One region of the Paenibacillus sp. 1SOY10 genome, then DNA from elsewhere that is predicted to be linked to it. Evidence: riboswitches for the same ligand, from Rfam matches in the RefSeq annotation. Region 1 holds a riboswitch; the other holds the start of a gene.
The links. A riboswitch is a leader RNA that binds a small molecule or an ion and turns the genes downstream of it on or off. The one in region 1 is predicted to bind S-adenosylmethionine.
Positions count from the first base shown of each region.

Region 2: it holds a riboswitch for S-adenosylmethionine, as region 1 does, so the genes downstream of both, AC1VOR_RS19940 (methionine ABC transporter ATP-binding protein) here and metA (homoserine O-acetyltransferase MetA) in region 1, are expected to answer to the same signal.

Region 1 covers NZ_JBXENK010000001.1:1,195,812-1,211,275, forward strand. Annotated here, with positions in the region: gene AC1VOR_RS05520 (3D domain-containing protein) at 1-455, opposite strand, end outside; gene thrS (threonine--tRNA ligase) at 528-2,465, opposite strand; gene AC1VOR_RS05530 (putative sporulation protein YtxC) at 2,848-3,780, opposite strand; gene mqnC (cyclic dehypoxanthinyl futalosine synthase) at 3,896-5,032, opposite strand; gene AC1VOR_RS05540 (trans-sulfuration enzyme family protein) at 5,178-6,347, opposite strand; gene AC1VOR_RS05545 (aminotransferase class I/II-fold pyridoxal phosphate-dependent enzyme) at 6,347-7,534, opposite strand; gene metA (homoserine O-acetyltransferase MetA) at 7,552-8,487, opposite strand; SAM riboswitch class I at 8,612-8,742, opposite strand; gene corA (magnesium/cobalt transporter CorA) at 9,197-10,132, shown strand; gene AC1VOR_RS05560 (HRDC domain-containing protein) at 10,198-11,202, opposite strand; gene AC1VOR_RS05565 (DUF3055 domain-containing protein) at 11,522-11,824, shown strand; gene AC1VOR_RS05570 (5'-3' exonuclease) at 11,829-12,686, opposite strand; gene AC1VOR_RS05575 (arsenate reductase family protein) at 12,781-13,143, opposite strand; gene AC1VOR_RS05580 (RluA family pseudouridine synthase) at 13,175-14,152, opposite strand; gene AC1VOR_RS05585 (cob(I)yrinic acid a,c-diamide adenosyltransferase) at 14,149-14,721, opposite strand; gene AC1VOR_RS05590 (aspartyl-phosphate phosphatase Spo0E family protein) at 14,875-15,066, opposite strand; gene AC1VOR_RS05595 (aminotransferase class I/II-fold pyridoxal phosphate-dependent enzyme) at 15,264-15,464, opposite strand, start outside.
Region 2 covers NZ_JBXENK010000011.1:53,011-68,474, reverse strand. Annotated here, with positions in the region: gene AC1VOR_RS19990 (metal ABC transporter permease) at 1-747, shown strand, start outside; gene AC1VOR_RS19985 (metal ABC transporter permease) at 749-1,630, shown strand; gene AC1VOR_RS19980 (Cof-type HAD-IIB family hydrolase) at 1,876-2,619, shown strand; gene AC1VOR_RS19975 (DUF456 domain-containing protein) at 2,629-3,114, shown strand; gene AC1VOR_RS19970 (putative polysaccharide biosynthesis protein) at 3,547-5,181, shown strand; gene AC1VOR_RS19965 (DUF2515 family protein) at 5,178-6,611, opposite strand; gene AC1VOR_RS19960 (thioredoxin family protein) at 6,748-7,107, shown strand; gene AC1VOR_RS19955 (COX15/CtaA family protein) at 7,306-8,280, shown strand; gene AC1VOR_RS19950 (UbiD family decarboxylase) at 8,493-10,259, shown strand; gene AC1VOR_RS19945 (Cthe_2314 family HEPN domain-containing protein) at 10,274-10,990, shown strand; SAM riboswitch class I at 11,093-11,250, shown strand; gene AC1VOR_RS19940 (methionine ABC transporter ATP-binding protein) at 11,346-12,365, shown strand; gene AC1VOR_RS19935 (methionine ABC transporter permease) at 12,362-13,030, shown strand; gene AC1VOR_RS19930 (MetQ/NlpA family ABC transporter substrate-binding protein) at 13,088-13,969, shown strand; gene AC1VOR_RS19925 (SDR family oxidoreductase) at 14,293-15,066, shown strand; gene AC1VOR_RS19920 (NifU family protein) at 15,204-15,449, opposite strand.

The sequences.
Region 1 (15,464 bases):
GAACCTTTATCTGCCACCACGCCGTAGCCATAACCTGGAATATACAATATCGTTCCAATTGGAAACAGCTTCAGATCAGCAGCAATGGTCGATACGGTGTTTTTATCCCGCCGCACCTTCACGCCGGAATACGTAATGCCATACCCCGGATGATCAGGCTTCTTGCCGGTGGATTCAACGCCTGCGGTATATCCCGTAGCCATAACCTTTACCGTTGCTACCGCCTTGGCAGGCGACTCAGGCTTTCCTTGTTTACCTTCAGCCGTGCTGATCCCCCGCCGCTCCCGAAGCTCGCGGATAAGCCGCTCATTCTGTATGTGAGCTTGACTATCAGCCTGCGGTTGCTGCGGTGGCACAACCGTATATCCGGGCAAATCGGCAGCCACCACGAATACCAGCAAGCCGCCAAGCAATCCCCGCTTGATGAACCTTTGCCCCAAATGAAAATGACGCATGTGAAACCTCCCCCTTTATTCCGAAGGTTTTCCACATGCGCCATACTTTATACACTAAAGATGTAGCTCTTATTAGATGACGTGGTTACGAATCTCTTCTTGCAAGGCTGCAATCACTTCAGCTACCGGCTTCGCGCCAAGGTCGCCTTCGCCACGCTTACGAACCGACAATGAGCCGCTGCTTTGCTCGTTTTCGCCAACGACGAACATGTATGGAAGCTTCTCCAACTGAGCTTCGCGTATTTTATAGCCCAACTTCTCGTTGCGCAAGTCGCTTTCTACGCGAATGCCCTCTGCACGCAGTTGATCCTCAACTTCACGAGCGTAGGCTTCAAAATTGCCAGATACCGGGATCACCTTCGCCTGTACTGGAGACAGCCACAGTGGCAAATTACCGGCAAAGTTCTCTAGCAAGAAAGCAGTGAAGCGCTCCATCGTGCTGATGATACCACGGTGAATAACAACCGGACGGTGCTTCTGTCCATCATCCCCGACATATTCCAGTTCAAAGCGTTCTGGCAGCAAGAAGTCTAGCTGGCAAGTGGACAATGTTTCTTCCTTGCCAAGGGCTGTCTTGATCTGTACGTCCAGCTTTGGCCCGTAGAACGCAGCTTCCCCTTCTGCCTCATAGAATGGAAGTTCCAGGGACTCGACAACCTCGCGTAGCATCCGTTGCGACATTTCCCACATTTCGTCATCCGGGAAATACTTCTCGGTGTCCGCCGGATCACGATAGGATAAGCGGAAGCGATATTCCTTGATGCCGAAATCCTCATATACCTGTTGGATCAACTGGATTACACGGGCGAACTCTTCCTTGATTTGATCAGGACGACAGAAGATATGCGCGTCGTTAAGCGTCATGGCGCGAACCCGGTGCAGCCCGGTAAGAGCCCCGGACATCTCATAACGATGCATCAAGCCCAGTTCCCCTACGCGTACTGGCAGGTCACGATAACTGCGCATCTCGCTCTTATACACCATCATATGGTGCGGACAGTTCATCGGACGTAGAACAAATTCCTCATTATCCAGCACCATCTTCGGGAACATGTCCTCTTGATAATGCTCCCAGTGCCCGGAGGTTTTGTAGAGCTCAACATTGCCCATCACCGGAGTATACACATGCTGGTAACCAAGCCGTTCCTCAATATCCACGATATAGCGCTCCAGCGTACGGCGCAGAGTAGCACCCTTCGGCAGCCAGATCGGCAAGCCCTGACCGACCAGATTATTGAACGTAAAGAAGTTGAGTTCCTTCCCTAGCTTGCGGTGGTCTCTCTTCTTCGCTTCTTCCAGGAAATGCAGATGCTGCTCCAGTTCCGCCTTTTTCATGAACGCTGTGCCATAAATACGTTGCAGCATTTTATTATTGCTGTTACCGCGCCAGTAAGCCCCGGCCACGCTTAACAGCTTGAATACTTTAATTTTGCCAGTAGAAGGTACGTGAGGCCCCCGACACAGGTCGAAGAATTCGCCTTGATCATAAATAGAGATCACGCTATCCTCGGGCAAATCGCGAATCAATTCCAACTTGTAAGGATCACCAAGTTCCGTGAAGATGGCGATCGCTTCCTCCCGGCTCACTTCCCGGCGAGTAATCGGTAAATTCTCACCGATGATGCGTTCCATTTCCTTCTCGATCTTCTGCAAATCCTCAGGGTTTAATGGTTGTTCCAAATCCATATCGTAGTAGAACCCATCCTCGATTACAGGTCCAATCCCCAATTTAACCTCTTTGTTGCCGAACAAGCGCTTCACGGCCTGAGCCATTAAGTGAGCACTGCTGTGGCGCATGATTTCCAGGCCATCGCTACTGTCACCTGTGATAATTTCCACCTTGGCTCCATCCACTAATTCTGTACTTAAATCCACCGCAACCCCGTTTAACTTACCCGCCAATGCACTTTTACGCAGGCCGCTGCTGATGGAAGCCGCAACATCCTCAAAGCTGCTGCCTTTGGCGTATTCCCGGACCGAACCATCCGGCAATGAAATAGATACTGTCACTGTCTTCTCCTCCTTGAAATATGGTAGATCCGGAGGCGGACAAAACAAAAAACGCCCGTCCCGGAAAGGGACGAGCGTTATATACCCGTGGTTCCACCCTCATTCGGCCTCCCCGCTGCATTTAATACCAACGAGACAGACCCTTATTCGGCATTGAGTAACGGCAATGAACCGGCAATCCCTACTACTGCCAAGAACGGTAGAGGTTCAGGAATGCAGCTACAAAGGGGTAAACCAAAATTGAAACCGAAGGGAATTTCAGCCAAGTTCCCTCTCTCTGAGCTGTTCAAGCCTTTTGATTCATGTCTTTGTCAACGCTTTTCAACTTCGGAGTAATTATAAGCCAATTCTCCCTTACTCGTCAAGGCAAAGAGCCCGGGTCTTAGAACTCCCGGGTTAGAGCCGCTGATCCAAGCTTGCGCATCTCTTGATGAAACAATTGGCAATGCGGGCACAACAGGCATAATTCCACCCGTTCTCCAAAAATACGCCTGATCGTTGTTACAATCTGCGCATCGGGCTCCTGCGTATGCAATAAAATACGTTCGGGGGACAATGAGATTAAGGTGCTTACGATCACGTCCTCCATTTGAATTTCCTGATCGGCAATTCGAGCAACCACGCCACCTGAGCTAGGAACTTGAATGGATGTGAATTGCTCATTCAGGATGGAAAATTCCGGACCCTGCTTATGCATTAAGTGTACCAGGGGTGTCAGCGTCTCCTGTAAGCCAACAAAATACTGAAGCAAGCTGATAAACTCCTCATATTGCTGATCATGCAAATAGTCATCCGTTGCCAGGTCAATGGCTTCGCTTAGCAAAGCATCATATGCCTTTAGTCGAAACGCAGCAAAGCCGCTTAAATGAAGCTGCGGACTAGTCAGCAGATAATGAACCAATTCCTTATGGATTAAGGCGGTCCTCCGCCCCCACTCCCCGTTCTCCGGATGATTGGTCAGCATACTCATGACAGCCTCTCCAATGAGTTGCTCCTCTTCATACGAAGCAAAGCTGTACTCTCGTTTCATCATGCGTAGCACACGCTTCGGTTCCTCTACTTCAACCAGATATTTCGCTAACTCCCGCGCCAGAACATCGATCAAGGAGTTGCCATCTTGTCCTCCCTGAGGCGACATCGAGCTTTCCATTCCCAGCACCGCTTCCAGCCATTCTCCAGGAGCCATACCAAAGCTCACACTTACCTTAAGATCGTGTACATGTTGCAATTTACGTACAACCTCATATATCGTATCCTTAAATCGCTCATCCGCTTCCGCGGAGGCGCAATCGATTCGTACCGAGAAAAAATCCATGAACCTGGCCCCCTTCCGCTTCCTCCTCCAAGTATATGGTGGTGAGGAAACGGATATACAGAAAACCGTTCATGGAATGAAAGGCAACTTTACCATCAAGCTGCCAGAGTAATATTTAGTTTTGCATAATGAAGTCGCGCTCAATCGTGCTCTCTTCATCAAACTTGCGTAGAATATCATATCTGGTATTGCGCTGTGCCGGGATTTTCCCCGCTTCACGAATGATGGACAATATGGACTCAATGTTCACCTTATACGTTGCACCAGCCGATGATACAACATTCTCTTCGATCATCGTGCTGCCAAAATCATTACAGCCATATTGCAAGGAGAGCTTGCCGACCTCTGGTCCCATCGTAACCCAAGAGGATTGGAAATTCTTAATATTATCAAGAACAATGCGGCTGATGGCTACCGTCTTCAAATAGGATTCCGGCGTTTGGCGCTCGGCCTTCAGATTGGTATTATCCGGCTGGAAGGTCCATGGGATAAAGGCCAAGAATCCTTCCGATGGGTACTTGTTCGCAATACATTCATCCTGAGCTTCGCGTACCCGCAACAGATGCAGCGCACGCTCTTCCATCGACTCACCGAACCCGATCACCATCGTTGCCGTAGTGTTCATTCCGATTTTGTGAGCCGTCTGCATCACATCCATCCAGTCTCGCCAGGAGCCCTTCAAACGGCTAATCTTGCGACGTGTACGATCATCCAGAATTTCCGCTCCACCACCTGGCAGCGAATCCAGGCCTGCTGCATGAATCTGGCGCACTACTTCCTCCAGTGACAAGCCTTCAGATACATCCTTCATTTTCAATATTTCGGCTGGGGAGAAGGAATGCATCGTAATATCCGGGAACCGTTCTTTGATGGCTTTAAGTAAATTCGTATAATAGCTGAACGGCAAATTCGGATTTGTTCCGCCCTGCATCAGAATTTCTGTCCCGCCAACATCGATCGTCTCCTGGATCTTCTGGAAGATGGCCTCATCTGGCAGCACGTAACCTTCTTCGGAACCGGGACGGCGGTAAAACGCGCAGAAACGGCAATAAACATCACAAATATTCGTATAGTTGACATTCCGTCCAATGACAAAGGTGGTAATGGGTTCTGGGTGTCTGCGTTCCATCAAAATGTTAGCGGTGTGCCCTATCTTCTCCACTTCATCGGATTCAAACAACTGGACCGTATCCTCCAGGTCCAAGCGTCCGCCTTGGAGCGCTTTGTTCAATATATCGTCAATTGCAGTCATCGGCTTCACTGCCTCCTTAACACTATAAAAATAGAAATATAAATGCTGAAAATTTAAAATGATAGCTCAATCGTAACACAATCACGGGCAGAAAAACAAAAGAAAAAAAGGCCGCTACCGCGCGGCCTTTAGAATTAACGTAACATCAGCAATTTTTCAAGGCTTGCTCCAAATCGGCAATCAAATCATCGATATCCTCCAGACCCACCGAGAAACGCAGCAGTCCGTCGGTAATCCCTCGCTCTGCGCGAACCTCTGGTGGCATGGAAGCATGGGACATCATTGCCGGATAAGACAGGATGCTCTCCACTGCTCCGAGGCTTACCGCTACCAGTGGCAGCTTAACTAAATTCAGCAACTGCTTAGCCCGCTCGCCGGAGCCTACATCGAAGGAAACCACAGCACCATACCCACTGGATTGCTTCTCCTGAATAGCCCGTCCCGGATGATCTGGCAACCCTGGATAGAAGACCGCTTCGATATCCTCGCGGCGGCTCAGCCAATCGGCAAGCTTACGAGTGCTGATCTCGCAATGCGCCATACGTGTCGCTAGCGTCTTCATGCCACGCATGAGTAACCAGGAATCCTGAGGACCCAGCACCGTTCCTAGACCATTTTGCACATATTTGAGTTGTTTGGCCAGTTCTTCTGTTCGCGCTACGGCCAATCCCGCCAGCACATCACTGTGACCGCCAAGAAATTTGGTCGCGCTATGCAACACGATATCCGCACCAAGCTCGATAGGACGTTGATAATAAGGAGTCATAAACGTATTATCGATGATGCTGATCAGTTGGTGCTCCCGCGCCCAAGCAGCAATATCCGCAATGTCTGTGATTTTTAGAGTCGGATTGGAGGGAGTCTCCATGTACACGGCCTTGGTATTGGACTTAATCGCAGCCTTCACTTCTTCAGGCTTGGTCATATCCACAAAGGTTGCTTCAATATTCATCCGGCTTAAAATGCTCGTCAGAAGCCGATACGTTCCCCCATAGACATCTTCGGTCACGATGATATGATCTCCTGCTGAGAAGATCATGAAGGTGGAAGAAATCGCAGCCATTCCGCTGGCAAAAGCAAAGCCTTGCACCCCGCCCTCAAGCACGGCGATATAATCCTCTAACGCCTGACGCGTCGGATTACCGGAACGGCTGTAATCATACAATGGCGGATTGAAAATATCGTGATGATGGAATGTGGAAGCTTGATAAATAGGTACACTGGATGCACCCGTTTCCTTATCTACTTCATTGCCGAAATGAATCAGTTTCGTTCCGAATTTGGGCTCTTGCCCCTGCCGCTCTTGCTCACTCATTAAGCTTGTCCTCCTTCAACTTCCTGACGTGCCGCTTCCAGCGCCGCGCTCAGATCAGCAATCAAATCGTCTACATGTTCAATCCCGACGGAGAAGCGCAGCAAGCGATCGTCAACGCCAACGGCCTCACGGATTTCCACTGGGATATCCGCATGGGTTTGCACGGCAGGATAAGTCATTAAGGACTCCACGCCGCCCAGACTTTCGGCAAAAGCAATCAGTTTCAGGTGGCGCAACACGGGCTCCACATAACGGGCATCCGTCACTTTAAAAGAGAATATCCCGGTATTACCGCTGGATTGCTTGCGTTGAATTGCATATCCCGCATGCTCCTCCAGACCCGGATAGAATACCTCGGCAATCTGCGGATGCGTCTGCAAATATTTAGCAATGGTCAATGCATTGCTCTGATGTCGTTCCATCCGTAGCGCCAAAGTCTTCATGCCGCGCATTAACTGATAGGAATCCGAGGGACTCAGCACCGCCCCAATCGAGTTATGCAGCATTCCAATTTCAGCGGACAGCTCCTGCCCCTTTGTTATTATAAGACCCGCCAGTACATCATTGTGTCCACCCAGATATTTAGTGGCACTGTGCACGACGATATCGGCTCCCAGTTCCAGCGGCCGCTGGAAATAAGGAGTCAACAGCGTGTTATCCACAATCGTCAGCAGATTGTGGCTACGAGCCCAATCAGCTACGGCTTCAATGTCCGTAATCATCATCAGCGGATTTGTCGGTGATTCAATAATTACTGCTTTGGTATTAGGTTGACGAACGCTTTCTAGTGCTGTGAGGTCATTGGTATCCACATAAGAAGACGTCACGCCATATTTGGACATAATCCGTTCCAGCAAACGATAAGTCCCTCCATACAAGTCCAAAGACACGATGAGATGGTCCCCTTGGGCAAACAGCATAAAGACCGTCTGCAAGGCAGCCATCCCGGAGCTACAGGCAAACCCGGCATCACCGGACTCCAAAGCTGCGGCCGCTTCCTCCAATACGGCGCGGGTTGGACTCTTCGTGCGGGCATAATCGAACCCCGTGCTTTGACCCAGCCGAGGATGGCGGAATGCCGTTGCTTGATAAATAGGATAGTTAACGGCACCCGTCACCGGCTCTTCCAATGAACCGATTTGTGCCAATATACTCTCAATGCGCCACTCTTTTCGTTGCTCCCCCACCTGTAATCACTCCTGCCTTAAATTTGATATACAAAGTCCGCCAACTGATCGATGTCATATGGCGTTTCTTGATACACATAGTAGTTTAGCCAATTGGAAAACAAAAGGTTGGCATGGGCACGCCAGGTAGACCTGGGCGCCTTGGAAGGATCATCGTTTGGATAATAGTTCACCGGCAATTCAATCTCCATCCCTTTGGCGACGTCCCGGTCGTATTCCCATTTCAGAGAATGGGGATCATATTCCGAATGTCCAGTCACGAAGATTTGCTTGCCATCCTGACCAGCCACCAGATAAATGCCTGCCTCCTCGGATTCTGCCAATATCTTGAGCTCCGGCTGACGTTCAATATCAGAACGCAATACATCGGTATGACGGGAATGCGGAACCTGAAACGCTTCATCAAACCCGCGCAGCAGCTTCACATGGGGATCGGTAACCGCATGGGAGAACACGCCAAAGCACTTCTTCTCCAGTGGTATCTTCCGTACCCCGTAATGGTGATACAAGCCGGCTTGCGCCGCCCAACAAATATGCATGGTGGAAGTCACATGTGTTTTGGTCCACTCGAAGATCTCCTGCAATTCCGACCAATAATTGACCTCTTCAAATTCCAGTTGTTCCACCGGAGCCCCTGTCACAATCATTCCGTCGAACCGGAGATTCTTGATTTCCTCAAAGGTCTTGTAGAACATTTCCAAATGTTCTGCCGGGGTGTTCTTTGAAGTATGTGAACCAGGATGCAGCAATACGATTTCCACTTGAAGCGGTGTATTACCGAGCAAACGCAAAATTTGAGACTCTGTCGTCTCCTTGGTTGGCATCAAATTCAGAATCGCGATGCGCAGAGGACGAATATCTTGCTGATAGGCGCGGCTCTCGTCCATGACGAAAATATTTTCGCTCGTCAGCACTTCCTTGGCCGGCAAGTGATCCGGTACTTTGATCGGCATGGTTTAAGATCAACTCCTTCTTGTTGTAGCGTCAAATCATATCGTTTGAACGAAGGGGCATAGTAGTACAAGAAATGACCTCTCTCACGGGGGAGAAAGGTCATTACGTATCCGGTATGCGCCTCTCTCATCTCTCAGAAACGGACAAGCCATTATAGCTTGCTCGCTCTGCAAGAATTAGCACCGCTGCGATGGGTTACATCGCCGGTTGCCGGGTATCATCGGGCTAGTCCCTCCACCTGCTCTTGATAAGATTTCGCTATATTTAATTGGCTTAAGGAAATGCGGCTCTAATGCCTACTCCCTGTCATCACTTTAATGTATCAGAGGGCATTCCGTCAAGAACCTGGGAGAAAAATCACAATATATGTTTTAGGTTGAAACATGGCATTGGCAGGCGTTATACTAGACAAGTGCCTTGAGAGCCCGATTAGGCTTAAGGCCAACGCTTAACGCGAACAAAACTGGCAATAGTGAGGTGAAACCGAGGATGGAAGGCGACCCGAGTCCGCAGAGGACTACCCAGGTATTACAATTGCATAGGAAACCGAACCGCTGGGTGCCCGCGGAACGCTTGCGGCACTTTCGTTTCCCGGTGTTTGCATAAACGCCTTTTTTGACGTTACGAGGTAACCAGCCTTCTCTTTCCTATGCTCTAAGCAGAGCAAACCCTGGCCACAAGTGTCTGGGGGAAAGGGAGTGAAAGTTTATGAAAATCCGTCATGTCAAAGCCGGCGTATTCACTACGGTTGAGAATGTGGAGTTAACGACTACCGCACCGGAGGAAGGCTTCTACTGGATTGATGCGGATGCAAGTGATCTGGCATTGTTACAGCCATTATTCTCCTTGCATGATTTGGCTGTAGAGGATTGCCTGACCGAAGAGGAGCAGCGTCCCAAGATTGAAACTTATGATAACCATTACTTTATCGTGGTTAACAGCATTCGCTACGATGACGAGGAAATTTTCCTGCGCGCTTTGAGTATTTTCTTGGGGCGGCACTATATTATTACGGTTACTAAACAAAAAATTAACGAATTGCGGGCGGTAAAACCAATTCTCTGGGAGCAAGAGGTTAGCGAACCGGACCGCTTTTTATACCTGTTAGTCGACTTAGTCGTCGATAATTACTTCACGGTTGGTGACCGGATCGAAGTCAAGATTGAGAAGCTCGAAGAGGATATTCTGATGCACACCAAGCGCTCTCATCTTAACGAAATCATCGGGCTACGAAGCGAAATTTTGTGGTTAAAGAAAGTGCTCGGCCCTCAAAAGGAAGTCATCAATATACTCAACAAGAAAGATTTGCGGCTTATTGATGACCAATTGCAGAAGTATTTTAGCGATATACATGAAAATGCGGTTAAAATATCGGAGAACTTTGATACATTTCGAGAACTGGTAGGCAACTTACGTGAAGCTTATCAAGCCGCCATCGCCAATCGAGCCAACGAGATCATGCGTGTTTTTACGGCGATTACGACGATCTTCATTCCGCTTACGCTGATTACCGGTATTTACGGAATGAACTTCGATAACATGCCTGAGCTGCATTCCCCTTACGGATATTTCATTGTCCTGGGCATTATGGCTGTACTTGGCTTCGGCATGTTCTTCATCTTCCGAAAAAGGGATTGGATATAAAGCTGATAAAGGCTAACGGGGGCAATTACACTTGCCCTATCGTTGGCCTTTATTCATGTGGTACCTTAGCCTGCCTGACGAACGCTTTCCTGATGATTGCGGTAGCGGATGCGAATGAGCCGCAAACGCTCATACAGCGTATCAACTCCTCCGCCATCGGCAGTATGCTCACCATACACCTTGTGTAGCACCGGCTTCAACAGAGCATCGCCCAGTTCTTCGTATGCTTGCCAGACCGCTTGCTGTTCTTCTTCAGGCATCTCTGCAAGCTCCAATCCAACTAGCTGCTCGGTACTGTAGCCCTCCTTGCCCAAATCCTCTAGCAGTTCAATGGCCTCCCGGCGTTCCAGCCCCGTTCTTTGGCAAATGTCTGCTAACTTAAGATTGGCGGCCAATGCCTCCAGCACAGCCCGGCGAACACTGTACTTCTCCATCTCCTCGCGGTATTTGTTCTCCTTCTGCTTGTACATCCAGGAACGGAACACCTCGGCGTCCAGTTCCGCGTCTACCCAATCCAAAGGAAAGGCCTTTACTTGCGGCTCTCCTCGGGTGATATCCAGCACCTCGGCACCATATTCACTCGCCTTGTTCTGTCCGACACCAGGCAGTTGCAATAGTTCCTCTTCCGTCTGAGGCAGGAACACACTGATCATCCGCAACAATCGATTGCTGCCGATCAGATAGGGAGCTTTATGTTCCGCGGAGGCTTTCTTTCTCCGCCAAGCTGCCAGTTTGTCATACACCGGGGCATTCTCATGAATTTCGCTATAACAAAATAGCTTCTGCGCCGCTAAGCCACGTCTACTGAGAGCTTGTCCTTCACTCCAGATTCCTTCTACAACGGGGTGAAACCCCTCCGCCATTCTGGCTGCCAGGCGGTGACGATAAATGTAGAGCATCTCCGACCAGGAGGCTCCCTCATACCACAGCTCCTCCTGCTGTCCATCAGCCGTCAACTCGTTCCAGCCCATCTGCCATACCCCCTCTTCTTCCCCGATCCAAACCTGGGCTCCTTTCTTCACTACCCCGTCAGCCTTCTTCTCCAAGCTGTTCAGAAATACAATTCGCATCCATCCCGCCTCCTTAAATGTTCGGTTACGGAAGCTATATAAGTTAAAATAATAAATCTGCAAAAAAGCAGACAAGAATAACTTATATAGGCATTTGTCTGCTCAAGAAAAACGCAAAAAAGCACCTCTGTGCGCTAAGCGCAACAGAGGTGCTTCCTCCAGACGTAACCTAATATCCCTAATAATACCACATTCTATTTGACTGTCAATGCACAATTATTGATGCTACCTATCTCTATTTTTTTCGGTATAATAGTGACAAACATTTCCTCAAATAGAGGGTGTTCAACTCGCACTCATACCTAAGGAGGCTTAACCGATGAATGCGCCACGTCAAGAACTTGATTTCCTATCCGATAGCACGGAGAGTACCTCAACCCGATTCGTTACCTTCATCGGCGGTTCGTTAAAACGGTTTGACTTGGCCGTTACTACAACCAGCCGTTTCTACGGCAAGAAGCTGGTAGCCGACATGCAGAATGGCCGAACCGCTATTCTTGGTACCGATGATCTGGATGAAGAGGGTTATCTCGAACATCTCTTTAGCTTAAACGAAGAGGAAGCTGGTGAGCTTCGCACCTTTCTCTATCAAGTCCTCGGCGATCCCTACTTTACGGATTAATGGCCTAGACAACACCAAGCCATGAACTAACGCTCGCCATTTCCAGCTCCTCAAATTTCGATATGACCAGCGAAGGATTGAGCTCAAAGCGGCAGACACCAGCCTCACAGTTCAATTCTACGTCGCAACGGATCGTTGCCAATTGCCGGGATAAATGCAGCATATCCAAATCGGTCTCAATTTTGGTTCGGATCGATTTGGATAACTGCTCCAGGCTGGCCAAGATGCCTTCAATAGAGCCATATTCCTGCACCAGCTTCAGGGCCGTCTTCTCTCCAATGCCCCGCACACCAGGGTAATTATCGCTTGTATCTCCCATCAAGCCCTTCAAATCGATGATCTGCTCTGGAGTCAAGCCTTTCTCTTCCTTCAAGACTTCTGGCGTATATACCATATAATTGCCATGGCCCTTTTTCATAATAAGGACATGAGTACGCTCGCTGACCAGTTGCAACATATCATGATCTCCTGTCAGCACCAGCACATCCATGCCCTCTTGTCCAAAACGGGAAGAAAGGGTCCCGATGCAATCGTCCGCCTCATAGCCAGGACAGCTAATATTAGGGATTCCCAAGCTATCCATCACTTCACGAATGATGGAAAACTGCGGAATCAGCTCATCCGGAGCCTCTGAACGATTCCCTTTGTACTGGCTGAATTGCTCAGTTCGAAACGTCTTGCTCCCCAAATCCCAGCAACAAGCAATATGTGTTGGTCCAAACCGCTGCACAGCATCCCAGAAATAACGCATAAATCCATACACTGCATTTGTCGGCAATCCCGCTTTTGTCCGGCGGATATAGCCCGAAGCCGCCGATGCATAATAAGCCCGGAACATCAAGGCCATGCCATCGACCAACATGATCGTATCTTTCCCACTTTGTACCAAATTCACTTCCGGCCCAGCCACCTTCCTGAACACTTTGGTTCCATTCCTGCTACGTATTGGTTTTGCCTTAACCCCAAACTCGCTCGTACTCTTCTTCGTTGAACCCTACCGTCACAAGCTGGTGATTGTCTCGAACGATAGGACGTTTAATCAACATTCCATTCGAAGCCAAGAGCGCAAGTTGCTCCGCTTCTGTCATCCCGGCCAGCTTATCCTTGAGGCCCAGTTCTCTATATACCTCTCCACTCGTATTAAAGAATTTCTTCAATTCCAGTCCACTGAATTCCACCAGTTCCTTCAATTCCTCGGCGCTTGGCGGCGTTTCATGAATAGGACGCAAATCCAGTTCATGCCCCCTGGCATTCAACCACTGAATAGCCTTGCGACAAGTTCCGCAGCGCGGATAATGATACACGGTTAATTTACTCATTCAGTCATCCTCCTGGTTTGATATGGATTCATTAGGTGACGTGTCTTCCCGCCCTCATCAGTTGCTGCAAACGCTGCATATCCTCGGGTAGCTCTACTTGAAACAGCAGGTCTTCCCCCGTTAAGGGATGGCGAAAGCCCAGTTCTGAAGCATGCAGAGCATGTCTGCCTATCGCCTCATTCCATGCTTGAGGAGGCTGTATCACGGGACTATCCGCATGATCCAACTCCTGCTTCTGGGGAAGATTATAGAGCTTGTCCCCAATAAGCGGGTGACCCAACTCCGTCATATGCACACGAATCTGGTGAGTTCGGCCTGTACCCAAACGCAACTCTATGCGCGCCCCTTCTCCAAAACATTCAGCAACCTGGTAGAAGGTTAACGCCGGATAGCCCGATGGTGTTACGATTCGGCGGTGAGGCTCGGCGGGATCGCGGTCAATCGGACCATCAAGCGTGCCCTCAACCGATGACGGGCAGCCATGCACCAAAGCTGTGTATTTCTTGATCACCTTGCCTGCAATCATCTGCTCGGAAATGTGCTGATGCACATAGGCATTTTTGGCGATAGCAATCAGTCCACTGGTTTCTTGGTCCAGCCGATGTACTGGCCGAAAGCGAAATTGTTCACCTTTCTCCTGCCAGTAATGCACCACCCCGTTAGCCAGCGTGCCTGTATAATGGCCATGGGTCGGATGGACAATGATTCCGGAAGCTTTATTAACAACCAGCAAAGCTTCATCCTCATAGGCGATATCAAACGGAATTGGCTCTGGGAGAATATCATCGGAGCTTTCCTTCTCCAGCGATACACTCACCATATCACCAGCCTTGACCGTCACACTGATGAACACTCGTTCTCCGTTCAACTCAACTCCGCGCTCCGTCAATTTAATACGAGACATCAGCTTGCGGGATACCCCAAGCCGCTTCTGCAGCACGCTCTTGACCGTCCACCCCTGCTCAGCCTCGGTCACCAGGTAAGTGATCGGATCATAATATTCACTCATGATTTATTGCCAAACACCTTCCGACTCCGCAAATATTCAACATCCGCCACCTGGGCAAGGCGATTCGCCGTACGAGCAGCGGCAAAGAAATAATCGGACAGGCGATTCAAATATTTGAGCGCCTCCTGGTTAAGTTCCTTGCTGTGGCTCAGCGTAATAGCCCGGCGTTCCGCCCGGCGGCATACGGTCCGGCACACATGTAATGCGGATGCAAGCTGTGTTCCTCCAGGGATAATAAACTTCTCCAGTGAGGGGTTCTCTGCCTGATGCTGGTCAATCCAGGTCTCCAGACGTTGGATGGGCTCCCCTGTCATCTTGTAGCGCCGGCTATCCGACAATTTCACGAAGGCAAGATCTGAACCGCAATCGAACAATTCCTGTTGAATTTGCAGTAGCTCTTCTCGCAGATTGATAAACGGTTCTTCATGGATCAGACTGCAGGCCTGACCTACAAAGCAATTCAACTCATCTATCGAGCCGTAAGCCTCTACCTGTGCATCATCTTTATCAACTCTACCTCCAATGACCGAAGTTTGACCCTGATCACCGGTACGTGTATAAATAGCCATTTGAGATTCCTCCTATTTGCATCCTACCGTTCCATTTTATCATAAAACCAAGTCCCGCTGGATAAGAGACTTCCCCCAACAATCGGCTGCATCATATGAAGAAGGAGACCGTGAACCGGTCTCCTTCTTCAGTGAATCCATATATAGTTATCATTATCTACTCTTGTGGGATATTCTCATAAACTCATTTATTTTCAGATCCAACAAGCTGCTGATCTCTACCACAATATCCGAGGTGAAGGACTTCTCCTCCAGAAACAGCTTCTCCATCTTACTGCGCAGCAGATAAATTTCATCCTCTAACGTAACAGCATGTGGTGAATTCGACCCGTCCGGTCCGTCCATCCATGGATTCGTATCATGTCCTTCAGCAATTAAAAAGTTATTGAATGGCAGGTTGTATCCACCACAGCGCAAAGAAATCCCTCCCTGAGAAACTTAAGCTTCTTCCAAAATCGAATTATACCATGGTAATCAATGATTGATCAATTAGAAAATGAAAGAATTGTTAATAAGCCCCATTTCCCGGCGATTCATTTCTTTTACCCCTGCTTTAGGCGGTGAACAAACTCACCCATGCGATGCAAGGCTTCGCTTAGTTGATTGACCCCGGTTGCATAAGAGCAACGCAAGAACCCTTCTCCACCAGCCCCAAACACATTACCTGGTACCGCCGCTACTTTAGCTTCAAGCAATAAGCGCTGGGCAAACTCTTCCGAACCGAGACCCGTCGATTCAATACT
Region 2 (15,464 bases), on a different contig from region 1:
CTGTTCATGTTGGGCGCTATTATCGCGGGCATGTTGGCTACCTTCGGTATTTCAGCCATTACTCGTTATTCACGAATTAAGCAGGATGCGGCGCTGGGCATTGTATTGTCCGTATTCTTCGGGATCGGGATTGTCCTGCTGACCAAGATTCAGCATAGCGGCAACGGGAACCAAAGCGGACTGGATAAATACATGTTTGGTCAAGCGGCTTCCATGATGCTATCGGACGTCTATATGATGGGTGCGGTGTCCGTGCTTCTGATTGCAGTATGTGCGCTGTTGTTCAAGGAGTTCAAGCTGGTCAGCTTTGACCCTGGTTTTGCCCGGGGGATGGGGCTGAAAGTGGCATTTCTGGAGCAACTGTTGCTGCTGATGACCGTTATTGCGGTCGTCGTTGGTATTCAGGCTGTAGGTGTTGTACTTGTAGCGGCCTTGTTGATCACGCCTGCTGTGGCCGCAAGATATTGGACGGATGCTTTAGGTCTCATGGTCGTATTGGCGGGTGTGTTCGGTGCTTTATCAGGAGTGACCGGAACGCTAATTAGCTCGACTTTATCCAATTTACCGACTGGCCCGGTAACGGTGCTGGCCGCCACGGCGTTATTTTTCGTTTCTGCAGTGTTTGCCCCTAATCGGGGGCTTCTGGCCAAGTGGCTCCGGCATTTGCGTAGTCGCAGTGAGGTACAGAAGTATGCGGGTCGCGCCGTTGTTCATCAAAGTCAGACAGTAGAAAGGGGGACGGAATGATATGACGGACTTTTGGATTATTCTCACCGGAACCCTGGTGGCTGCTACTTGTGGGATATTGGGCTGTTTTCTCGTCTTACGCAAAATGGCGATGGTTGGCGATGCCATTAGTCACTCCGTATTGCCTGGTATCGCCATTGCATTCCTGATCAGTAGTTCCCGAGATTCCATGCTAATGCTGTTTGGGGCAGCGGTACTTGGATTGATTACCGTATTTCTGATTCAACTGCTGCAAAATAGCGGCCTTCAATCGGATGCGTCCATCGGTATTGTGTTCACTGCCCTGTTCGCCATCGGTGTTATTATCATTAGCCGGAATGCGGCCCATATTGATCTGGACCTTGATTGTGTCTTGTTCGGCGAGATTGCATATGTGCAATGGGATACATGGGTGTGGAACGGTTACGATATGGGACCTGTAGCTGTTTGGATGCTTGGCAGTACGCTATTGATTGTCCTTGCTGCTATCGGGTTGTTCTACAAGCAATTTAAATTATGTGCTTTTGACCCGGCGCTCGCGGCTGCTGTGGGCATCCCGGTGGCGTTATTCCATTATATGTTGATGGGTCTGGTCTCGCTGTCCACTGTAGCATCCTTCGAAAGCGTGGGTGCCATTCTAGTGGTTGGAATGCTAATCATTCCTGCTGCTACAGCTTACCTGCTGACCGACCGGCTCAGTATGATGATCGTTTATAGCGTCCTGATCGGTGCGATTAGTGCAACAGGCGGCTACTATGCGGCAAAATGGCTGGATGCTTCCATCGCTGGAGCCATGGTCACGGTAGCGGGAATCTTGTTCGTGTTAGCGTTCATCCTGTCCCCTTCTCACGGGCTGGTGGCTCGGTTGGGAAAACGTAGACGGATGAACTCCGCGGCAGCTTAAGGTCAGCGCGATTATCTCTTGAAATCGTAAGCTGATCATTAATAATCACGCTCTTATGCAAGGGCTCTATCCTGAATCATGGGACCATGTTGGTCTTGTGAAGCAGGGTAGAGTCTTTTTTCATGAACGGATGGTTGTTCTGGAAGGCTTATCCAAAGCCCGATAAGCTTTGTTGGCTACTTGGGAATATGGTAAAATGACGGTAGCTTATAGAGACAAGAACATGGAGATGGGGGAGTTGTCTTTTGAATTACAAACTGCTGGCACTCGATATGGATGGGACGTTGCTGAATGATCTTCATGAAATTACACCGGAAACAGAGTATTGGATTCGCAAGGCTGCCGCGGCCGGGGTTCATGTCTGCCTATCCACAGGCCGCAGCTATGACGAGGCAATTCCTTATGGAGACCAACTAAATTTGGGAACACCAATGATTACGGTCAACGGCAGCGAGATTTGGAAGTCCCCGCATGAACTGCATCGGCGGATCCTTCTGGATCGTCCGCTGATTGCAAGGCTATATGAAATTTCCCGGGAAAAGCAAGTGTGGTTCTGGGCGAATTCGGTAGAGGGCAGCTTCAATGAAGGAAGCTGGCTGCCGGAGTTGCTCGAACGCAACCATTGGCTGAAATTTGGTTATTTCACCGAAGATGATGCCGTACGGATGGCTATCTTGCGGGAATTGGAGGAGATGGATTCGTTCCAAATTACCAACTCTTCTCCGCATAATTTGGAGATTAATCCGAAGGGCATTAGCAAGGCTAGCGGGATTCAAGTTGTATGTGAACTGCTTGGCTTGCAAATGTCCGAGGTCGTAGCCATCGGTGATAGCCTGAACGATTTGGCAGCCATTGAAGCTGCCGGGCTTGGTGTGGCCATGGGGAATGCTCAGGAGTTTGTCAAGGCGAAGGCGGATGTCGTTACTGCTACAAATAACGAAGACGGAATTGCCTGGATTATTCGTGATTATGTTCTGACGGGGGAGTGACTTCACTTGCTGACCGTAATAGGTTGGATTATCGTGATTGCCCTATTTGCTGTAGGCCTGGCGGGTGCTGTGTATCCCGTATTGCCAGGTGCGCTTGCCATCTACTTTGCTTTTTTTGTCTACGGCTGGTTTTTCTCCTTCGATTCATTTGGTCCCTTCTTTTGGATTCTGCAAACGCTGATCGTGGTCGTTCTATTTGTAGCCGACTATGCTGTGGGGGCTTGGGGAGTGAAGAAGTTCGGCGGCAGCAAGCTGTCGGTCTGGCTTAGCACCATTGGCATTATTGTGGGTCCTTTTGTCATTCCAGCCTTTGGTCTGGTATTGGGTCCGCTCATTGGCGCTATGATTGGCGAGTTGATCAAGGGAGAGTCCTTGTCCAGATCGTTTAAGGTTGGGATAGGCTCGGTAGTAGGTTTGTTCAGCAGTATGGTGGTCAAAATCATTTTGCAGATTGTGATGATTATTGTGTTCATCATCTGGATTGTTGCCTTTTAGATAGAAGCGTGATGAATCCATTGCGCATGCCAATGCGATTCCCTGATCAGGCAGGTGGCAAAATGTGATTTTATTGGTACTAGTGGGTGCTAGCGGGAAATAGTCCTGATAAATGGTTGCCTTTATAGGTATAACAGGTATTTATATGGAATTTCTCATGCTAATTGTTACTCAATCACCGTTTTTACTTGAGAAGCTCTATATTAACTGGAGGATTTCCTGTTATATCTTATATAGGCTGGATTTACGCCGGATTAGCAGGAGGAATTCCCGTTAGTATGCAATCGGCAGTGTACATGGGGGCCGCCACCGCATCTTCACGCAGCAACGTCAACACTGATTTTTATTGTGAGCCATCCATCTGTGGCCTATTTTAGCTATTTCTAGTGAGCAATATTAGTTATCAGGCTTGTGGGGAAAGAAGGAATCGAGTTGTCGAAGAAAGAGTCGTTTGTCAGAGGTACGTTGATTTTAGCAGGGGCAGCGCTGATTGCCAGAGTCTTGGGCTTGTTCCAGCGCGTTCCGTTAGAGCATATTCTCGGAGAGGTGGGGAATGCCTCTTATTCCCAAGCCAATGCGGCGTACTTTATGCTGTTAACGCTGGCGACGGCGGGCATTCCGAGTACGCTAAGCAAAATGGTGTCGGAGAGGCACGCCTTAAATCGTCCGGAGGAAGCGAGGCGCATTTATCAGGCGGCGCTTCTTTTTGCCGCGGTAGCTGGTGTCGTCATGTTCATCCTGCTCTTTATCCTGGCGCCTTATTATGCCATAGCTTCCAAGGTTCCTGAGTCCGTCACGGCGATTCGAGCCTTGGCGCCGGCGTTGCTGTTGTTCCCGCTTATCGCGATGATTCGTGGTTATTTGCAAGGACGGAACATCATGATCGCTGGTGGAGTCTCTCAGGTAATTGAACAGATTGTCCGTGTAGCGACTGGCATACTGTTAGCCTTCCTGCTGTTTCACTGGGGTTATTCAGGCCAGACGATTGCGGCAGGCGCTACCTTTGGCGCCGTATTGGGCGGGGGCGCTGCCCTTATGGTGATGCTTTATTATAGTATGAAAATGTCGCGGCAGGATCGTGCTGAAGCAAGCCATGCGGCAACTAGCGGGGCGTCTCGTATGCCCCTCAAGCGCATTTATGGGGAAATTTTCAAGCTCTCTATCCCGATTGTATTAACCGCGTTGGCCGTTCCGGCCGTTAACTTTATTGATAACTCTATATTAAACCCATTGTTAAGTGGTCAAATGAGCTTAAGCGACTCCACCTACCTGCTGGGTATTCTGGGGAACCGGGCACAAATGATCGCTGGCATTCCGCCAATCCTGGCAATCGCACTAAGTCAATCGCTGGTGCCGATTATTTCCGCAGCTTATGCGCGGAAGGACGAGGAGCATTTGCAGCGGCAGGTCACCTTGGCGATGCGAGTGGCCGTATTGAGCGGTATGCCGATTATACTGGCGTTGGGAACGGCGGCATATTCTGTGAACGGCCTGTTGTTCAGTACGCGGGACGGTAGCAGCATTATTGCCCTGTTGACGTTCATGACGATATTCCAAATTACGATGATGACTAGTAACTCCATATTGCTGGGGGTTGGCAAGGCCAATCTATCGATGGTTCATGTGGGCATCGGGGTAGCGGTCAAGCTGGGAGCCAGTGTGGTGTTGGCTCAATTTATGGGGATATACGGGATCATTACCGCGACCGGGTTATGCTTCCTTGTGATTACGCTGCTTAATGTGCGTGCCATCAAGGGGATTGTACCGTTCTCGTTGATGGGCAATCGTTGGGCAGGATTTTTGGTGACCGTCATTGCCTTGTCTGGGGTAGGCTACGGTCTGAACCAATTGGGCAATCAAATGGTGGACCTGATGCCAGCCCGTATTGCCTTCTTCCTCACCTGTGCAATTGTAGGTGTAGCTGTAGTGGCGCTGTACCCTGTACTCTTAATTCTGCTGCGCGTCGTCCGCAAGGACGAGCTGGCGAGCTACCCGGCACCACTACGCAAGGTATTGTCGCCGTTGATGCGGTTGCAACGGGGGAGGGTAAGGTCCGCTGACCGCTAAGGTTTATCCAGCACATCGTGCACTAATGCGGTCTTGAGCAGGCCGTTCCTGTGCTTGCGACTGATGTCGCACAGGAACGGCCTTTTTGGTGCGCTGATGCCATCCAGCGCACGAAGGTCCTTGAGCCAATCCTCTCTGGAGATTGGCTCATAGGGGGTGTCGCCCCAAACGCTCAGCAGTTTGGGGCTGTAGAGACGCTCGCCTGGCGGCAGCGTCTCCATGTCCAGAAGCGCTGACGCCTGCGTGGGCGTCGTCAGCGCTTCTTCCGGATTGGCCGTGAACAAGTCCGGCCAATAATCCGCCCGCGAGCCGCTATGCGGCACGCTCGCGGCAAACCGCTCCGCGCCGCTGCGCACGGCTCGGTACCCCATCAGCATCGCGTACAGGCTTTTGCCTAGCGCGATGCGGGCAGAAAGGCTGCCGAAGTCCGAGACGGTGCGGCCGGCGAGACGCCGCACCTTCCAATCGGCAGCCTGCCCGTCCAGGGGCGCGTTCGTACACGCCGCGTCCCCTTCTTCTGCGTCACGCCTCGCTCCCTTGGCTGCATCTGCAGCCAGAGGTGGTTCACTAGACGCAGCTCGATCTTCCGCCAGTAGTGCCGAACTGGCGTCCATGCCTTCCATCCGTTCCAGCAACGGGAACACGATCTGATTCAAGCCCGTCAGGCTGAAGAGATGAAAGCCCGCCGTGCTGGTCACATACTTCTGGAAATAGGGATGCTGAATGACCCGCTTCTCAACATAATTCTGTTCGTTGATAATCAGACCTACGGTGAGCAGAGCGCTGCCGCGATCAATCCAGAAGCGTTCCCAGAAGGGGGTCATAAATCGGGAGACATGGAAATAGGGCAGCAGATGAAAGAGGCTGGCTCCACGTTCCCGACTCTTCCGGTATAGAAGAAGCTGGGGATAGGCATCCTGAAAGATCAGGGCATTGCTCCGCTCCAGGAAGCGGTAATTCAACCGCTTGGCTTCCGGGTCCAAGGCTTCCTCCAGCCTGCTGCCCTGCAAATCGGTCATATTGTATCCGGCATTCCGGGACACCATGTGGGCGAGGAACGCCCAATGCAGCTCTGGGCAAGCCTCGTAACAAGCCAGGTAAGCTGCCGTTCGCGTGATGTTGCTAATCCCTGCTTGACGGGTCTCGTCAGCGATGCTCTCCGCAAGCTGAAGGTCCTCTGCACTCAAGGCTTCAGCCGAAGGACGGGGAGTAAGGCCACGGCGTAGTACATCCTCGATTTCCGTAATGACGGTGCGAGCGGCTGATTCGCTCCAACCCAAAGACGTAGGCGCTTCCCGCAACTGGGAGGAGTCTGAGAAGGCGGCAGTCTGGCTCGTAATCATAAGTCGGATGGCGTCGGGCCAGCGATGCATAAACCTGGTGATTCGATGGGCTGACGACGTTCCGTCTGTACGGGATGACCGATCCATGGCAATATACTCCCTTCCTGACCTGCTTCATAAATTCCTGTTATCACAACACTTCTATATAGTATGTCCTAAATATTTGACTTCCACCCCTGCATTTGGTTGACTGTAGATACGAGAGAAGAAAGGGTGAATTGAGATGAGAAAAATGGCATTTTCTGAAGAATTTCAAGCTAGCATAGAAGCTTCGAGTCTGACCGTTGCTGTATTCAAAGCGGACTGGTGTGGGGACTGCAAGTTCATCGATCCCTTTATGCCGGAGGTAGAGCAGGCGTATGAAGGTCGGTTAACGCTAATTGAGGTTGACGTTGAACAGGTGGGTGAGGTCAGCCAGGAGCAGAATATCCTGGGTATTCCGAGCTTCGTGGCGTATGCGAATGGGAAAGAACTGGTTCGCTTCGTTAATAAATTGCGCAAATCCCGGGAGGAAATTGAAAGCTTCCTGAACCGGGCTCTGGAGGTATATCAGGCCTTAGAGCAAAATACAGAAAAGGCCTAACAAGCAAGCGAGAAAAATGATGAAGTTCAACTTATAATTGCGCCATAATATTAATCACGCCGCCGCCAGGAAGAACATTGCGGCGGTGTTTAATTTTGAACATTTTATGTATATCTGCCTATGAAAGTGGTTACTTGATCGGTTATAATGAAAGGGGTTTATTGGATTTTCTATCGAATCATAAAAGGTGTGAACCATTTGGATACGAAACGTTTGAAGTGGCTTAGCTATGCATCTTGTCTGGTCATGCTGCTGGCAACCTTCGGGGGCAGCGTTGTCACCAAGACAGAATCCGGACTTGGCTGCGGCAACGAATGGCCTCTCTGCCATGGTGAATTTGTGCCTGCCCATACGGTAGCCTCGGTCATTGAATATTCTCATCGTGCGGTAAGCGGAGCGGCAGGATTACTGACGCTGGCAACCTTTATCGCCTTCTGGCGCTACCGTAAGAACCGCAAAGATTTGCAAGCGTTCTCCCTTCTGGCCTTAGTCTTTGTGATGGTACAGGCTTTTATGGGAGCTATGGCCGTTATGTACCCAACTTCTTCAGCCGTCATGGCGCTTCATTTTGGATTCTCTCTGATCGCTTTTGCGAGCTCAGTCATGCTCGTACTTGGCATTCGAGAGGAAGAACGGGGACAAGCTGCAGGAAGAGATGAGGTTGCCAAGACGGCACGGGTTAGCCGGAAGTTCCGCAATCTGACCTGGATAGCGACTGGATACACCTACATCGTGGTATACATAGGGGCTTATGTCAGCCATACCGATTCAGCAGGTGGCTGCACCGGCTGGCCGCTATGCAACGGTCAGCTTATCCCGGAGCTTAGCGGGGGCGTAGGCATCGCGTTCGCCCACCGGGTGGCCGCGGCAATTCTTATGGTAGTGATCGCGGCTGTGGGCCATGTGGCCTTTCGCAAGCATCCCGACTTGCCGGAGATTCGCAAGCTGGGGCTCGCGGCAACGCTATTAATGATCGTTCAAGTCTTCACCGGTGCCTTTATCGTTTATACATTAACTAATTATCACATTTATTTGTTTGCTTCTTTGGCTCATATCATCGTGCTTGCCGCCTTGTTCGGCGTGCTCAGCTACCTGAGTGTCCGCACCTGGCAGCTAAGCCGGGGGGAGAAGAGGACTCCTCCTTCCAAAACGAAAGCCGATCAGGCATATTGAGAGCGCTGAATTCAAGATTCGATGTCGAACCCACTCCTTGAGTAACTTCGTTGTGGAAAGACGACTTTTTGAACAACCTCTAGAAAGTAAGGTTCGCCAAGCGGTTGCCGGATAAGGTATACTCTTGTCTATAGCAAACGAAACGTGACGACCGGGGCATGGGACCGAGCCGGTAGGCCCTTGTCCCGGTCTTTATAGGAGGATTATTAGGAATGAGCTACAAAAATTTGCGTCAATGGATTGATGCACTGCAGAAGGAAAACGAGCTTGCCATCATCGATGTGCCTGTCGATCCATATCTGGAATTGGCCGAAATTCACCGGCGTGTCATTGATGATGGTGGCCCGGCGCTTCTGTTCACTAATGTGAAGGGAACGCCATTCCCGGTAGCCACTAATCTGTTCGGTACCATTCGTCGCGTGGAGATGGCCTTTGGTCCACGGCCCGAAATGCTCGCCAACCAGCTTGTTGATGCCGTACATAAATTGTTGCCCCCTACGCCCAAAGCAATTTGGAATGAGCGTGGGCTTATCCGTGACGTGCTCAAAGTGGGAATGAAGAATGTCACCAAGAGTGAAGCTCCCATCCTGGGCGTATGCCGTACGGAATCGCCACTGAAGGATTTGCCAAAGGTAACGAGCTGGCAGGAGGATGGCGGCCCGTTTATTACGTTGCCGTTAGTTTATACCGAGAATCCACTCCAACCCAAGGAGAACAATCTGGGCATGTACCGGATTCAGTTATATGATGATCAGACCACCGGGGTCCACTGGCAAATTCAGAAGGGTGGCGGCTTCCATTACCATGAGGCTGAGAAGCGCGGAGAACCATTGACCGTTTCCGTGTTCCTGGGAGGGCCGCCAGCGATGGTGGCTTCAGCTATTTCCCCGGTACCGGAGCATCTGTCCGAACTGCTGGTCGCTTCGTTTATTCTAGGTGAGAAGTTGCCGATGATCGAAAATCCGCTAGGCGGACACCGCATTCCTGCGGAATCGGAATTCGCCATCTCCGGGCTGGTTCCCCCGTTTGAACGTCGTTTGGAAGGACCGTTCGGGGATCACTTTGGTTATTATTCGTTGCAGCATGAATTTCCGGTTCTGCATGTCAACCATATGTGGCACCGCAAGGATGCCATCTATCCGGCGACCATTGTCGGCAAGCCGCGGCAGGAGGATTATTATTTAGGGGATTTCCTGCAGAAGCTTCTGTCACCTGCCTTTCCAATGGTTATGCCGAATGTCCGCTCTTTATGGACCTACGCCGAGGCTGGCTTCCATGCGTTAAGCTCTGCCGTGGTTCGTGAGAGTTATTCTCGGGAAGCGCTGGTATCGGCCTTCCGTATTCTGGGTGAAGGGCAGCTATCGCTGACCAAATTTCTGATGCTGACGGACAAGCTGGTAGATCTGGCAGATTTCCGTCTGTTGCTTAAGACCATTCTGGAACGTTTTGACCCGGCTACGGATTTGTTTATTATTAACAATACATCCCATGACACGCTGGATTACACAGGTCATAAGCTAAATCATGGCAGTAAGGCTATTCTTATGGGAGTGGGCGACCCGATACGGGATTTGCCGCGCACTTATGAGGAAGGCGACATTGCGGAGATCAACAGCATCCAAGTTTTTCATGACGGATGCCTTGTCGTTTCCGGTGCATCCTATGAGGATGAGCCTGAGCTCGCGGAGCGGGTGCTTGGCCGTCTGCGCGAACGCGGAACAGCCTGGCCGTTCGTAGTCCTGGTGGATGACGCCAAGACAGCGGCTTACGATCAGACGGCATTTTTGTGGACGGTATTTACCCGGTTCAATCCGGCTAATGATATCTATGCTGCCGCCGAGGTGCGCCAGCATCACCTGTCCTACAGTCTGCCACTTGTGATTGATGCCCGTATGAAGCCAGGTTATCCGGATGAACTGTTCCCAAGAGAGGATATCGTATCCTTGGTCGATCAGCGCTGGAAATCCTATTTTCTGTGAAACGGAGGTAAACTATGCTTCGCAGCTTGCTTGGTGAACCACCTCGACAAAATGACGGCATATTTGCAAGTTCGATGGATGCTATGGGGCAAACGGTTCAACTGCTCCAGCGTGAAATCAAAGACCATCAAGACCCGTCGCATGACTACCGCAAGCTTGAAATATGGACGCGTGGACTAATTTCTTCCCTGGAAGAATTGGAGGAGTGCCTGTTCGCCGCGACCTTCTTCCGCCAGAAAGTTCGCAAGGATTCGGTGGAGGATATGGATTCGCAGGAGCGGGCTGACTATGCGCGATACGTTTACTTTTACAAGGATGGCTTCATTCGTGTGTTCTCGGCGCTGGACAAGCTCGGTACGGTGTTGAACGAATTGTTCGATCTCAAGACCTCCAAGGTGAAGACACATTTCTCCTACTTTACGGTGCTGCGTCAGTTTGCTTACTTCAAGGTTCATCCCGATTTAGGCGGCAAGCTGAACGCCATCAAAGAGGAATACCGGGAAACGCTGAACATTCTACGCAGACGTCGGAATACGGAAGTCCACTATATGAACTCGGAAATGAAGGATGATTTGTGGCAGCGGCATCAAGCCCTATTCGGTAAGGTGGAGCTGGAGGATCTCGATCAACATATCCGTGATTTGGAACGGGGCTACCACATGGTCTGTGAGACCTATCTGACTGTATTTGGCTATGTTCAGCAGCGCTGGAAGAAAATTACGAAGAGTTGATTGCTGGCTAATGTATTTTTTCTTTGACAAAACCGGCAAAACTCATTATACTCATCAATAGTTTCATTCTATGTTATGAACTGTAATATGATAATTTCATATTTCTTATCGAGAGAGGCGGAGGGACAAGGCCCGATGAAGCCCAGCAACCGATTCGTTCATGGCACGGTGTAAGATACCGTAAGGCCCGGGGAACGGATGTCATGGTGCTAAATCCTTCAAAACCAAGCGGTTGCGCGGTTGGTTTTGGCAGATGAGAAGGCATTGTCTTTACGTAAAGAGAGCCCTTTGATTCTGTGGGGCTCTTTATTTTATATCGGCTTGTACAAATAACATACATAGGGGGTGAATATAAGTGATCCAACTTAAGGATGTTACCAAGGTGTATGGAGGCAAGAAGACCTTCACCGTGGCGTTATCGGGCTTGAATTTAAGTGTGAAAAAGGGTGAAATCTTTGGAGTGATTGGCCATTCCGGAGCAGGCAAGAGCACATTGATTCGATGTATCAACTTGCTGGAACGTCCTACGGAAGGCGAGGTTTGGGTAGGCGATGTGGATCTGACGAAGCTGGGGAAGCGAGATTTGCAAGAACGCCGGCGTAAGATTGGCATGATATTTCAGCATTTCAACCTGTTGGCCTCAGCTACCGTTTACGATAATATCGCTTTCCCGCTAACGCTGATCGGAACGCCGAAGGCGTCTATAGCTAAGAAGGTAGACAGCTTGCTGGCCCTGGTTGGCTTGGAGGAGCACAAGAGCAAATATCCGGCTCAGCTATCTGGTGGGCAGAAGCAGCGGGTAGGCATCGCCCGGGCGCTCGCTAGTGATCCCGACGTCCTGCTATGCGATGAAGCTACCTCGGCACTGGACCCGCAAACGACGGACTCTATTCTCAAGCTGCTGCTTGATATTAATAAGCGGTTCCAACTGACGATTCTATTGATTACGCACGAGATGCATGTGATCCAGAGCATCTGCGACCGGGTCGCGGTCATTCATCAAGGCGGCATTGTGGAGGAAGGTCCGGTGACAGAAGTATTTCTGAAGCCGCGACATGAGGTAACACAGGAATTTTTGCACCGCGAGAACGCGGGTCAAGAGAGCTTGAAGCTTGCGGCAGCCGCCTCGTCGGCAGCGAGAGGCAAGCTGGTAAAGATCACTTTCCTGGGGGCCCAGACGTATGAATCCGTGTTGTCCCAGGTTGTCAGGGAGACAGGCGTGAATTTTGCAATTTTGCAAGGCACCATCTCCACCATTAAGGATACGCCTTACGGCCAACTGACGGTTTCGTTTGAAGGTGACAGGCAGGATGTAGAACAGACACTACGGCTGCTGCGGGAACGGGATCTTGACGTGGAGGTGCTTGAATCATGAAAGAGTTAGACTTCAGTACCATTGATTGGTCGGAAATGGGTACAGCAACGGTGGATACGTTGCAGATGATGGGTTACGCTACATTGTTTACTTTCATCCTGGGATTGCCCTTAGGCGTCATGTTATTTGTCTTTTCACGTTCTCAATCCTCGGTATTAGGATGGGTTTACAGGATTATTTCGTTGGTAGTGAACATACTTCGTTCCGTACCGTTTATTATTTTGATTGTCGCCTTGATTCCGGTAACCCGGGCTATTATGGGGGTATCAAGTGGCGTGGAGGGAACGATTCCACCGCTCGTGATCGGGGCGGCCCCATTCTTTGCCCGATTAGTGGAGACGGCGCTGCGCGAGGTGGACCGTGGGGTGATTGAGGCTTGCCAGGCTATGGGGGCTTCGTCCCTGCAATTGATTCGCAAGGTGCTCTTGCCCGAAGCGTTACCAGGCTTACTGGCTGGGATGACAATCACGGTGGTTACACTGGTCTCCTATACGGCGATGTCCGGTATGGTTGGCGGGGGCGGCTTGGGTGATTTGGCCATTCGCTACGGTTATTACCGCTACAAAAGTGAGGTCATGCTGGTTTCTGTTACATTTATGATTATTTTAGTGCAATTGTTGCAAATGCTGGGTGACCGGCTAGTTATTCATTTTACGCGGAAATAAGGAAACAATAATATATAATCTTATCCTTATTCAAAACAAATTAAGGGGGAATCTGCGATGAAAAAATGGACTTTATCCGTACTGACACTGGCTTTGGTATTGGTGTTGGCGGCTTGCGGAAGCAACAATGCAGGGAACAATACAGCGGGGAATACGCCGGAAGGAAATACTCCGGCAGCAGAAGGAAATGCAGCGAACAGCGGTAACGAAACAACTTCCGAGCCAGTGAAACTGGTCGTAGGTGCTACTGTGCCTCATGCTGATATTCTTAAATTTATCGCTCCAAAGCTGAAGGAAGAAGGCGTGGAGCTGGAAGTGAAGGAATTTACCGATTATGTACAACCTAACGTACAGGTATTCGAGAAAGAACTCGATGCGAACTATTTCCAACATCAACCGTACCTGGACGAACAAAACACGCAAAACAAATTTGATCTTGTGTCAGTTGTAGGGGTTCACGTGGAGCCGTTTGGCGCTTACTCCAAAAAATACACTTCCGCCGATGAGCTTCCTGACGGAGCGAAGGTAGCTATTCCTAATGATCCATCAAATGGTGGTCGTGCTTTGCTGCTGTTGCAAAATCAAGGCTTGATCAAGCTGAAAGAGGATGCTGGAATTACAGCAACTCAAAAGGATATTGCTGAAAATCCGAAGAACTTGAAGATCATTGAAGCTGATGCAGCTATGCTGCCTCGCCAATTGGAAGAAGTAGATCTGGCTTTGATCAACACGAACTATGCGCTTGAAGCTGATTTGAATCCGACGAAGGATGCTTTGTTCATTGAAGACAAAGAATCCCCATACACCAACTTGTTGGTAGCTCGTCCGGACAACAAGGATTCCGAAGCCATTCAGAAGCTGGCTAAGGCGCTTACTTCGGATGAAGTCAGAACGTTCATCAATGATACCTATGAAGGTGCCTTGGTACCGGTATTTTAATAATACGCCAGGGTAATTCATTCCATGGTAATACTCTCCCGCTGCGAAAATTCGCAGCGGGATTTTTTGCTCTCGTTTGTGGGAACGCGCCGAATCTTTTATACTTAAAGTGAGTGTTCAAAAAGTCGGGTTTACAGGACCAAGAAGGTTGGATGAAGCTAGGGACTGAGTAGCGGAGCGTACGTAGTGGGTACGTGAGCAACGGAAGTCCCGGGTGAATTCAAGATTCGATGCCGAATCGACTCCTTGAATAGCTACGTACTGTGAAGACGAATTTTTGAACTACCTCTTAAAGGGAGTGTACTCTGGGAGGAGGAGAAACGTTGAGTAGAAAAATAGCCCTAATTACCGGGAGCGCCAAAGGCCTCGGAAAAAGGACGGCATTGACGTTGGCGGAGCAAGGTTTTGATATTGCGCTGAATTACGTACATAGCGAATCGGAAGCGTTCTCCCTCCGTTCCGATATCCAGCAGCGGGGCGTGCGTTGTATTGCGGTGCAAGCTGATGTGTCACGGCGTGAGCAAATCACTTATTTAGCCGGGCAGGTAGAGGAGCAACTAGGGACGATTGATATCCTGGTCAACAATGCGGGTCCTTTTATCCGGGAGCGTAAACCCTTCGCCGATTATAGCCAGGACGAGGTGCTGGAGATGATTGAGGGGAATTTGGTGGGTAGCCTGCTGTTGGATCGTCTGGTGCTTCCGGCCATGCGTGAGAAGCACTGGGGACGGATCATTCATTTCGGGTTCGGACACGCAGCAGAATCGCGTGCTTGGCCACACCGTGCGGTGTATGCTGCGGCCAAGACGGGGCTGGTGTCCTTCACCAAAACGTTGGCCGTCGAAGAGGCCCCATATGGAATCACTGTTAATATGGTATGCCCCGGCGATATTCGCGGGAGGAACAAGGAGACTACTATTGAGGAAGCTCGCGAGCTTCAAGACGGGCAGACACCGCTGGGGAGGCCGGGAAGTGGCGAGGATGTAGCACGGGTCATTGCTTTCCTGTGTCATGAGGATTCTGACTTTGTCACCGGCAATATTATGGATGTGTCCGGTGGCTTGGACCCCGTTCGTCCCTGGATTAAGCCGACCTGATCCGCACATGACAGGTGAACGCATAGCAGACTTGCACAACCACAAAAAACCCGACCTTCCGGCAAATCGCCGAAGGGTCGGGTTTACTTCTCATACTCCATTGAAGAGCAGAATAGTTATCGCTTAGGTTAATGAGATCAGAATACTTGAACGACCTCTTCAACGCCTTCTACTTCTTCAAACAGAGCGCGCTCGATCCCTGCCTTGAGGGTAATCGTGGAGCTTGGGCAGCTACCGCAGGCTCCCATCAGTCGCAACTTGACGATGCCATCCTCTACGTCCACCAGTTCTACGTCGCCGCCGTCACGTTGCAGGAATGGGCGCAGTTTGTCCAAAACTTCCAGCACTTCATCATATAATTTATCTTGTACATGCTCACTCATTGTTTTCAACTCCTT